Regions from separate parts of the Kitasatospora sp. NPDC005748 genome, predicted to be linked through region 2. Evidence: riboswitches for the same ligand, from Rfam matches in the RefSeq annotation. Region 2 holds a riboswitch; each other region holds the start of a gene.
The links. A riboswitch is a leader RNA that binds a small molecule or an ion and turns the genes downstream of it on or off. The one in region 2 is predicted to bind thiamine pyrophosphate.
Positions count from the first base shown of each region.

Region 1: linked by a shared signal. The riboswitch ahead of ABZ495_RS01700 (cytosine permease) and the one ahead of thiO (glycine oxidase ThiO) in region 2 are both predicted to bind thiamine pyrophosphate.
Region 3: linked by a shared signal. The riboswitch ahead of thiC (phosphomethylpyrimidine synthase ThiC) and the one ahead of thiO (glycine oxidase ThiO) in region 2 are both predicted to bind thiamine pyrophosphate.

Region 1 covers NZ_JBEXYD010000002.1:60,941-64,599, reverse strand. The annotation lists gene ABZ495_RS01705 (trypsin-like peptidase domain-containing protein) at 1-928, opposite strand, end outside; TPP riboswitch at 1,316-1,464, shown strand; gene ABZ495_RS01700 (cytosine permease) at 1,457-2,926, shown strand; gene ABZ495_RS01695 (glycerophosphodiester phosphodiesterase family protein) at 3,059-3,659, shown strand, end outside.
Region 2 covers NZ_JBEXYD010000003.1:263,513-267,171, reverse strand. The annotation lists gene pknB (Stk1 family PASTA domain-containing Ser/Thr kinase) at 1-119, opposite strand, end outside; gene ABZ495_RS04310 (thiazole synthase) at 209-1,006, opposite strand; gene thiS (sulfur carrier protein ThiS) at 1,009-1,218, opposite strand; gene thiO (glycine oxidase ThiO) at 1,215-2,375, opposite strand; TPP riboswitch at 2,379-2,491, opposite strand; gene ABZ495_RS04295 (FAD-dependent oxidoreductase) at 2,590-3,659, shown strand, end outside.
Region 3 covers NZ_JBEXYD010000029.1:18,133-21,791, forward strand. The annotation lists gene thiC (phosphomethylpyrimidine synthase ThiC) at 1-1,726, opposite strand, end outside; TPP riboswitch at 1,722-1,856, opposite strand; gene ABZ495_RS21200 (hypothetical protein) at 2,011-2,217, shown strand; gene ABZ495_RS21205 (SPFH domain-containing protein) at 2,321-3,659, shown strand, end outside.

The sequences.
Region 1 (3,659 bases), on a different contig from region 2:
CGGCCAGCGGAAGCGGCGTCAGCTTGTCCTTGGGCGGGTTGTCGAGCTTCACCACGGCGACGTCGTAGCCCTCGGCGCGGCCGAGCACCGAGGCGCTGTAGGAGGTGCCGTCGGCGAACTTGACGGTCAGTTTGCCGCCGTTGGAGGCGGGCGCGACGACGTGGTTGTTGGTGAGGATGTGGCCCTCGGTGTCGAAGACGAAACCGGTACCGGTGCCGGACTCGCCGTTGCCCTGCGCCTTGATGGTGACGACGCTGGGCAGCGCCTTCTGCGCGATGCCGGCCACCGAGCCGGGGGCGGGCTCGTTCTTCTGGGTGCTGGCCTGGACGGTGGTGCTCCGGTGGTCGTCCGCCGCGCTGATGCCGTTGTCGTTGCGGTCCGCGACGGCGACGCCGAGCGCCCCGCCCGCCACACCGGCGACCAGGGCGACGGCGGCGATCAGCGCGATCAGCCCGCCGCGCTTCTTGCGCGGGCCGCCGGGCCCGGGGGTGCCGGGGTACTCGGCCGGGTAGCCGAGCGGCCCGCCGGGGTAGCCCGGGCCGCCGGGGGCGGCGGGGCCACCGGGCGGGGCCTCGTGGCCGCCCCAGCCGCCGAGCGGCTGGCCGGCGCCGAACGGGTGGTGCGGCGCCGGCGCGGCCGGAGCCCCGTACGGGTCGTGGGACGCCGCCGCGACCGGGGCGCCCGGTGTGGCGTACGGGTTGGTGACCGGCGCGGCCACCGGGGCGGCCGGCGCGGCCGGGGCCGGCGGCAGGACGGGCGGAGGTGCGTCGATGTACCGGGCCTCGGCGGCCGGAGCCGCCACCGGCTCGGCGGGCACGGCGGGCGCCGGGTCCGGGGCGCCGACCTTGCTGAACGCCAGCGTCGGCGTGAACCCGCCGGACGCGGGCGCGGCCGGAGCGGCGGGCGCCCCGGCGCCGGTGTCCGTCACGGTCCGGTCCGCCTCGGGCGCCGCCTGGACGGGACCGGGCGCCACCTGCGCCCGACCGTCAGGAGCGGGACCCACTACCCCCTGGCCGTCGGAGGGCTGCTCCCCCTGTGGCCCGGTGGGCCCAACCTCGCGCTCGGTGCTCACGGACGACCTCCATAGCTGACAGGACCAACAACCATAGTTTTTCGCACACTCGATTCGATTGCCGTAAGGACCCCTCTGAAGAAGTCATAAGAATCCTTAGCCCGGCCCGACAACGGCCCCCAGGCAGGCCCCCGCGACGGCCCCCCGGGACCCCGTGCGAGGCCGCCCCGCGGCGTCCCGCGATGCGGACCGCCGGACGCCTGGCCTTGGCGTTCACTCCCGCGCCGGTTAGCCTGTCGCTCCAAACTGACACGCGGGAGCTTGGACCCACCAGGCTGAGAGTGCGCCGGTCGACCGTACGCCACGAGCTCCGTGGACGGACCGTCGAGGGGGCGCAGACCGCCGGAACCTGTCCGGGTAATGCCGGCGTAGGGAGTATCGGCCATGCCGCCTGCTTCGCCATCCTCTTCTTCGGGCGCGCCCGCGTCCAAGGGTTTCCCCGAATCGTCCGCGACCGATCCCTGCGACGCCACCGGCGGGGCGGCCGGTTCCACCGGAGCGGGCACCGCCGTCCTGGACCGTCCGGACCGGGCGGACCGGGTCGAGGCCCCGTTCGTCCTCGACACCGAGCCGCCGCGCACGCTCCGCTTCCGGGACCACTTCGCGCTCTGGATGAACCTCGGCGTCAGCCTGATCGGCTTCACCACCGCCGCCACCGTGCTCGGCGCACCCGGCAGCGAGCTGTCGCTGGCCGCCGCGGTCACCGCGATCGTGGTCGGCACCGTGGTCGGCACCGCGATGCTCGGCGTGGCCGCGCTGATCGGGGCCCGGACCGGCGCGCCGGCGATGGCCAACCTGCGCGGACTGTTCGGGACGAAGCTCTCCTACGTGCCGACGGTGCTGAACATCGTCCAGTGCATCGGCTGGGGCGTGTACGAGCTGCTGGTCATCGCGATGGGCGCGCAGACGGTGGCGCACACCGACGGCTACCGCTGGCTCTTCGTCGTCCTGGCGGGCGCGGTGACCACCGCGCTGACCATCTGGCCGCTCGGCGCGATCGCGGTGCTGCGCCGCTTCGTCGCCGCGGCGGTCGCGGTGGCGATGGTCTACTTCACCGTCCAGCTGGGCCGGGGCGGCGTGTCCGACCCGGGCGCGGGCAACTGGCACGGCTTCCTCCGGGCCACCGACGCGATGATCGCGGTGTCGATCTCCTTCGTCCCGCTGGCCGCCGACTACACCCGGCACTCCCGCACCGCCCGCTCCGCGTTCTGGGGCAGCTTCTCCGGCTACACCGTCGCCCAGGTCTGGTGCTACGTGCTCGGCCTGTTCGCGCTGCTGCAGGCCGACGGCGACGCCTCCCGGATCTTCGACTCGTTCCTGGGCGTCTGGGCCGGCTGGTTCTTCCTGCTGGTGCTGGTGCTGCGCGAGACCGACCAGTCCTTCGCCAACGTGTACTCGACCGCGATGTCGGTCCACAACCTGCTGCCGAAGGTGGACCGCCGGGTACTGACCGGCGCGACCGGCCTGCTGATCACCGTGCTGGCGCTGCAGATCACCGAGTTCACCGACTCCTACTACGCCTTCCTCGGTCTGATCGGCTCGGTGTTCGTGCCGATGTTCGCGGTACTGGCGGTCGACTACTTCCTCGGCGCCGGCCGGCGCGGCTGGAACCTCGCCGCCGACGCCCCGTCCCGCTGGCTGATGCTGCTGCCCTGGGCGCTCGGCTTCGCCGTCTACCAGCTGATCGCGCCGACCGCGATCGCCGGCTGGTGGACGGACTTCTGGACCTCCGTGCAGGAGGCCCTGCACTTCACGCCCCAGGAGTGGACCTCGGCGTCCCTGTTCGGCTTCCTGGTGCCGGCCCTGGTCACCTGGGCGCTCACCCCGCTCACCCGCCGGACCCCCGCCGCCTGACGCCCGCGGGCCCGGTCGGGCCCGCGACCGCCCGCCGGGAAGGGCGGACGACGAGGCGCGCGGGCGAAGACGGCCCCGCAGGTTGGGGCCGTCTTCGCCCGGGTGTCACTTCCGCCGCCTATCGTGGACGGCGTGACCAGCCCTGACCTCTCCCCGGCGGCGGCGCGCACCACGCGGCCCGTCCAGGTGATCGCCCACCGCGGTTCCTCGCACGCCCTGCCCGAGCACACGCTCGCGGCCTACCGCCGGGCGCTCGACGAGGGCGCGGACGCGGTCGAGTGCGACGTCCGGGTGACGGCCGACGGGCATCTGGTCTGCGTGCACGACCGCCGGATCGGCCGGGTCTCGGACGGCCGCGGCACGGTCTCCTCGATGACGCTGGCCGAGCTGGAGGCGCACGACTTCGGCGCCTGGAAGACGGGGGAGCCGAGCGCGGACCCGGACCTGCGCGGCGTCCTGCGGCTGGAGAGCCTGCTGGAGCTGGTCACCGACTGCGGGCGCCCGGTGGACCTGGCGATCGAGACCAAGCACCCGGTCCGTTTCCGGGGCCGGGTGGAGTCCGAGCTGCTGCGGATGCTCGACCGGTTCAAGATCGGCGGGGCGCCGGAGGGCGACCGCCCGCAGGCCCGGATCATGAGCTTCTCCTCGCTGGCGCTGACCAGGGTGGCCGCCGCCGCGCCGGAGTACCCGCGGGTCTTCCTGTTCGAGCGGACGCTGCCCCTGCAGGGCCGGC
Region 2 (3,659 bases):
CGGTCGAGCCGGGTGTCGGTGCCCCGGTAGACGGTGGACATCCCGCCGGCCGCGATGCGCTGCTCGACCCGGTACCGGCCGTCGAGCAGGGTACCGATCAGCGGGTCGTCCAGTGCCATGTCCACCCGGCGAGTGTAGTGGGGGCGCCCGGCACCGGCCCCGGGAGACACCGCTCCCGGGGCGCTCTGTGCCCGGCTTGTGACACCGCCTAGAACGCCGGGCGCTCGCGGGTGTCCAGCGCGGCCCGGCCGGCCATCGCCGAGGAGGCCTCGGCGTGGAAGCGGCGCGGGATCCGGCCCGCCCGGTGGGCGAGCCGGCCGGCCTCCACGGCGTGCCGCATCGCGTCGGCCATCAGCACTGGCTCCTGGGCCCGGGTCACCGCCGAGGCGAGCATCACCGCGGCGCAGCCCAGCTCCATCGCCAGGGCCACGTCCGAGGCGGTGCCGGCGCCCGCGTCCAGGATCACCGGGACGGTCGCGCTCTCCACGATCAGCTGGAAGTTGTGCGGGTTGCGGATGCCCAGGCCGGAGCCGATCGGCGAGCCCAGCGGCATGATCGCCGCACACCCGACGTCCTCCAGCTTCCGGGCCAGCACCGGGTCGTCGTTGGTGTAGGGCAGTACGGTGAAACCGTCGTCGACCAGTGTCTCGGCCGCGTCCAGCAGCTCGATCGGGTCGGGCAGCAGGGTCCGCTCGTCGGCGATCACCTCCAGCTTCACCCAGTCGGTACCGAGCGCCTCACGGGCCAGCCGGGCCGTCAGCACGGCCTCACCGGCGGTGAAGCAGCCGGCGGTGTTGGGCAGCACGCGGATGCCGTTGCGGGTCAGCACGTCCAGGACGGAGCCCTGGGTGGTGGCGTCGACCCGGCGCATCGCCACGGTGGTCAGCTCGGTGCCGGAGACCCGCAGTGCCTGTTCCAGGACGTCCAGGCTGGGGGCGCCGCCGGTGCCCATGATCAGGCGTGAGCCGAAGGCCGTCCCGGCGATGGTGAACACGTCGTCGGCCATGGTCAGCCTCCCTGGACGGCGGTGAGGATCTCGACCCGGTCGCCCGCGGCCAGCCGCGTCAGCGGCCACGAGCCGCGCGGCACCACGGCCTCGTTGAGGGCGGCGGCGACGCCGGAGTTGGCCCGGCTGAGGGTGGTCACCACCTCGGCCAGGGTGGTGGCGGCGGGCACCCGGCGGGGCTCGCCGTTGACGGTGAGTTCGATCTCGCTCATGCGGGGACCTTCGTGGTGAAGCGGGTGGGGGAGAACGGCTCGGCGAGCGCGGGCGTCGTGCCGGTGACCAGGTACTCGGCGAGTAGGTCGGCCGTCACCGGGGTGAGCAGCACGCCGTTGCGGTAGTGGCCGGTGGCGGCGACCAGACCGGGCAGGGCGGTCGGCCCGAGCAGCGGCGCGTTGTCCGGCGAGCCCGGCCGCAGCCCGGCGGAGGTCTCCACCAGCGGCAGCTCGGTGATGCCGGGGACCAGCTCGTGGGCGTCGCGCAGCAGCTCGTACACCCCGCCGGCGGTGACGGTGGTGTCGTAGCCCTGCTCCTCGCTGGTGGCGCCGATCACCAGCTCGCCGTCCTCGCGCGGCACCAGGTAGAGGTGTTGGCCGCGCACCACCGCGCGGACGTTGCGGGAGAGGAACGGCCGGTAGGCCGGGGGGATCCGCAGCCGCAGGATCTGGCCCTTCACCGGGCGGATCGCCGGCAGCACACCGGCGGGCAGGCCGGGCAGCAGATGGCTGCGGGAGCCGGCGGCGAGCACCACCCGGTCGGCGGTCAGGGTCTCCCCGGTGCCGAGCCGGACGCCGACGGCCCGGTCGCCCTCGACCAGCAGCTCGGTGGCCTCGGTGCGGTGCAGCCGCACGTCGGCCCGCTCGCAGGCGAGGACCAGCGCCGCGGCCAGCCGGCGGCCGTCCACCTGGTGGTCGTCGGTGACGTGCAGGCCGCCGCGGACGCCGGGGGCGAGCATCGGCTCCAGCTTGCGGGCCTCCCGGCCGGTCAGCCACTGCGAGTCGAGGCCGAGCCGCCCGTGGAAGGCGTGCAGCTCGCGCAGCTCCTCGCGGTCGTCGGAGTCGAGGGCGACGGCGACGGTGCCGCACCGGCGGTAGCCGGTGTCCCGGCCGCCCGAAGCCTCGGTGAGCTCGTCGGCGAAGGCCGCGTACCGCTCGTTGGAGGCCATCCCGAGGCGCAGCAACGGCTCCTCGCCGTACTGGAGTTCGGTGACGGGGGCCAGCATGCCCGCGGCCACCCGGGCGGCCCCGCCGCCCGGGTCGGGGTCGACCACCGCGATGTCCGTCAGTCCGCGCCGGGCCGCCCGCCAGGCGACGGCGAGGCCGATGATGCCGCCGCCGACGACCAGCACGTGGGCATGGGTACCTGCTGCCATGCGTGTCAAAGTCGCTGCTCTCCCTTCGCCGGTATGACCCGGATCAGGTTCGGACGGTCGCAGGCCGTGCAAGCCCGCCTCTCAGCCCGGTCCGCCGGGCTCCCGTGATGGTGCCCCCACCATAACTCCGGGGGTCGCCGCCACCGAAGGCGAGTACGAGGGGCGGACGCGGGGCGCCCGAGGCCCTCTGGCGCCCCGTGCGCCCGCCAGTACAGTGACGGGCGTGGCAGAGCTGAGCGGGACGGATCAGGTGGTCGTGGTGGGGGCCGGGCTGGCCGGGGCGCACTGCGCCGCGGGCCTGCGGCAGGGCGGCTGGCGGGGGCGGATCGTGGTGGTCGGCGAGGAGCCGCACACCCCGTACGACCGGCCGCCGCTCTCCAAGGAGGTGCTGCTCGGCAAGGCCGACGCCACCCCGCTCGACCTCGACCTCGCGCAGCTCGGCGTCGAACTGCTCACCGGCCGCCGCGCCACCGGCCTCACCCCCGGCGTGCTGCGCACCGACGGCGGCGACCTGCCGTACGACGCCCTGGTGATCGCCACCGGCGCCGCCCCGCGCGCCCTGCCCGGCGCCGAGCGCGCCCACCTGCTGCACACCCTGGACGACGCGCTGGCGCTGCGCGCCCTGCTCCGGCCCGGCCTGCGCCTGGTCCTGGTGGGCGCGGGCTGGATCGGCGCCGAGGTGGCCACCGCCGCCCGGGCGGCCGGCTGCGAGGTCACCGTCGTCGAGGCCGGCCCGGCGCCTGTGCCCGGCGCGCTGCCGGCCGTGATCGGCGGGGCGATGGCGGCCTGGTACGCCGAGGCCGGGGTGGAGCTGCGCTGCGGGGTGGGCGTCGCGGCGGTCGAGCCCGGCGCGGTGCTGCTGGCGGACGGCTCGCACCTGCCCGCCGACGAGGTGGTGGTCGGCATCGGCGCCCGCCCGGCGACCGGCTGGCTGGCCGGCTCCGGGGTCGCGCTGGACGCCGCCGGCGCGATCCTGGTCGACGAGCGGCTGCGCACCACGCTGCCGGGCGTCCACGCGGCCGGCGACTGCGTGAGCTACCCGTCGGCCCGCGCCGGCGCCCGGCTGACCGTCCAGCACTGGGACCACGCGCTGCAGTCCGGTGCGGCGGCGGCCGCCGCCGTGCTCGGCGCGGAGGTGGCGTACGACCCGGTGCCCTACTTCTGGTCGGAGCAGTTCGGCCGGACGGTGCAGTACGCCGGGCGGCACGGCGAGGGTGACGAACTGCTCTGGCGCGGCTCCCCGCAGGACCCGTCCTGGGCGGTGCTCTGGCTGCGGGACGGCGT
Region 3 (3,659 bases), on a different contig from region 2:
CGTACTCCGGCGAGGCCGCGTCGGCGCCGAACTTCTCATTGATGGATTTACTGATCTTCATCGAGCAGAACTTCGGGCCGCACATCGAGCAGAAGTGGGCCGTCTTGGCGGGCTCGGCGGGGAGGGTCTCGTCGTGGAACTCGCGGGCCGTCTCCGGGTCGAGGGCCAGGTTGAACTGGTCCTCCCAGCGGAACTCGAAGCGGGCGTCGGAGAGGGCGTCGTCCCAGGCCTGGGCGCCGGGGTGGCCCTTGGCCAGGTCGGCGGCGTGGGCGGCGATCTTGTAGGTGATGACGCCGGTCTTCACGTCGTCCCGGTTGGGCAGGCCCAGGTGCTCCTTGGGGGTCACGTAGCAGAGCATCGCGGTGCCCCACCAGGCGATCATCGCGGCGCCGATGCCCGAGGTGATGTGGTCGTAACCGGGGGCGACGTCCGTGGTCAGCGGGCCGAGGGTGTAGAACGGCGCCTCGTCGCAGATCTCCTTCTGGAGATCCATGTTCTCCTTGATCTTGTTCATCGGGACGTGGCCCGGGCCCTCGATCATCACCTGGACGTCCCGCTCCCGGGCGATCCGGCCCAGCTCGCCCAGCGTCTGCAGCTCGGCGAACTGCGCCTCGTCGTTGGCGTCGGCGATCGAGCCGGGGCGCAGGCCGTCACCGAGCGAGAAGGTGACGTCGTAGCTCGCGAGGATCTCGCAGAGCTCCTCGAAGTTGGTGTAGAGGAAGTTCTCCCGGTGGTGGGCCAGGCACCAGGCCGCCATGATCGAGCCGCCGCGCGAGACGATGCCGGTCTTGCGACGGGCCGTCAGCGGCACGTACCGCAGCAGCACGCCGGCGTGCACGGTCATGTAGTCGACGCCCTGCTCGCACTGCTCGACGATGGTGTCCCGGTAGACGTCCCAGCTGAGCTCCTCGGCCCGGCCGTCGACCTTCTCCAGCGCCTGGTAGAGCGGCACCGTGCCGATCGGGACCGGGGAGTTGCGCAGGATCCACTCCCGGGTGGTGTGGATGTTGCGGCCGGTGGAGAGGTCCATGACGGTGTCGGCACCCCAGCGGGTGGCCCAGGTCATCTTCTCCACCTCCTCCTCGATCGAGGAGGTGACGGCGGAGTTGCCGATGTTGGCGTTGATCTTCACCAGGAAGTTGGTGCCGATGATCGACGGCTCCACCTCGGGGTGGTTCACGTTGACCGGGATGACGGCGCGGCCGCGCGCCACCTCGGCGCGGACGTACTCCGGGTCCAGGCCCTCGCGCAGGGCCACGAACTCCATCTCCGGCGTCACCACGCCGCGCCGGGCGTAGGCGAGCTGGGTGACGGAGGCGCCGGACCGGCCGCGCAGCGGGCGGCGCGGGCGGCCGGGGAAGACGGCGTCCAGGTTGCGCAGGTTCCCGCCGCGCGGCGAGGTGTGCTTGATCCCGTCGTCCTCCGGGCGGGCCTCGCGGCCGTCGTACTCCTCGACGTCGCCGCGCTGGCGGATCCAGGCGTCCCGCAGCGGCGGCAGGCCGCGCCGCACGTCGGCCTCGTAGGCGGGATCGGTGTACGAGCCGGAGGTGTCGTAGAGCGGGACGGTCCGGCCGTTGGTCAGGACGACCTCGCGGTACGGGACCCGCAGGTCGGGGCGGGACCCCTGGCGGTAGGCCTTGCGCCAGGCCGGGGTCGGGTAGCCGGTGGCCGCGCTTCCGGCGGCCTGGTTCCGGGCAGACTGCGGCTGTGCGTCGAACGTGGTCATCAGACCCTCTACTCCCTACGCCGGCATTACCCGGTCAGGTTCCTGCGGTCGACGCAGCGGTCGGCACGTCCAGTGACGTTCCGGTCAGCGCCCTCTCAGCCCGGTGCTCCGAGCTCCCGTGTCCGCAGGCGGTGTTGCCTGCGCATGACGTCCAACACCGTAGCGAGCGGATCGCCGCTGGTCCAGAGGGGGTCCCGGGCGGCGCTCCGGACCACGGGGCGCCGCGGCGCTCCGGGGCGGGCAGACTGGCAGTCACGCGGGGCGGGCGGCGAAGGAGGAGCGCAGTGATCGGGAGCACGGGGCGGGTCAGCGGAGCGGTGGGCACGGGACTGGTCGGCGAGGTGATGGTGCACGTCCCGGAGCGCCGGGGCACGGAGGCGTTCCTCGCCTATCTCGCCGTGCCGGGTGACCGGTTGTCGGTCGGGACGCCCGTGGTGGTGATCGAGTACCACCCGCCCCGGACCGTCTACGTGGCACCGATCCTGCCGTGACAGGGTTGTGACGGACGGTCATGTGCGATCCCTTCTCCTCCGGGTGCCCCGGGCGGACAATCCGAGTCGGCGCATCTCATGCGCCGAAAGGGGGAGTTGAACCATGGTGTTCGTCATCATCGGGACCGCCGCCGGGGTACTGCTGGTGGGTGTCACGCTCTTCAAGCTCATGTGGCGGGTCGCCGAGCCCAACGAGGCCCTGATCATCTCCGGCTCCCGGCACCGGACCGAGGGGGTCGGGGACGGCCTGGGCTTCCGGATCGTCACCGGGCGGGGGACCTTCGTCACGCCGGGGCTGCAGGGCGTCCGCCGGCTCTCGCTGGACCTCAACGAGGCCGAGCTGGACGTCGAATGCGTCACCACGCAGGGCATCCCGGTCCGGGTCAAGGGCGTGGTGATCTTCAAGATCGGCGACGACGACGTCTCCATCGCCAATGCCGCCCGGCGATTCCTGGACCAGCAGAAGCTGATCAGCCAGCGGGTCCACAACGTCTTCGCCGGCCACCTGCGCTCGATCGTCGGCGGGCTCACCGTCGAGGACATGATCCGGGACCGCGAGCGGCTCACCGGGGAGACCAGGGCCGCCTCCGGGCTGGAGATGGAGAAGCTCGGGCTGATCATCGACACCCTGCAGATCCAGGAGATCATCGACCCGACCGGCTACATCAAGAACCTCGCCATCCCGCACGCCGCCGCCGTCCAGCGGGACGCCCGGATCGCCCAGGCCGCGGCCGACCGGATGGCCACCGAGGCGGAGCAGGAGGCCGCCGCCCGCAAGGCCGAGGCGACCCGCAACAGCGCCATCCAGCAGTCCGCCTACCAGGCCGAACGGGACACCGCCAACGCCCGCGCCCAGCAGGCCGGGCCGCTCGCCGAGGCCGCCTCCCGGCAGGAGGTCGTCGTCCAGGAGACGAAGGTCGCCGAACTGGAGTCGCGCCGCAAGGAGCAGCAGCTGCAGATCGAGGTCCGCAAGCCGGCCGACGCCAAGGCGTACGAGACCCGCACCCGGGCGGACGCCGACCGCGACGCGCGGATCTCGGCGGCGCAGGCCCAGGCCCAGGAGACCGAGCTGAAGGCGGCCGCCGAGGCCGGCCAGGTCAGGATCGCGGCCCAGGCCGCGGCGGACGCCACCAGGCTGCGCGCCCTGGCCGAGGCCGAGGCGACCAGGGCCACCGGACAGGCCGAGGCCGCGGCCACCGAGGCCCGCGGGCTGGCGGACGCGGAGGCCGCCAAGGCGATCGGGCTCGCCAAGGCCGCCGGCATCCAGGCCCGGGCCGCCGCCCTCGCCGAGAACCAGGACGCCGTGGTGGCACAGGAGTTGGCGGAGAAGTGGCCGGACATCGTGCTGGCCGCCGCGCAGTCCTTCGGCAACGTCGAGCACATGGTGCTGCTCAACGGCGCCGACGGGGTGGGCGAGCTGTTCGCCAAGGCGCTCACCATGG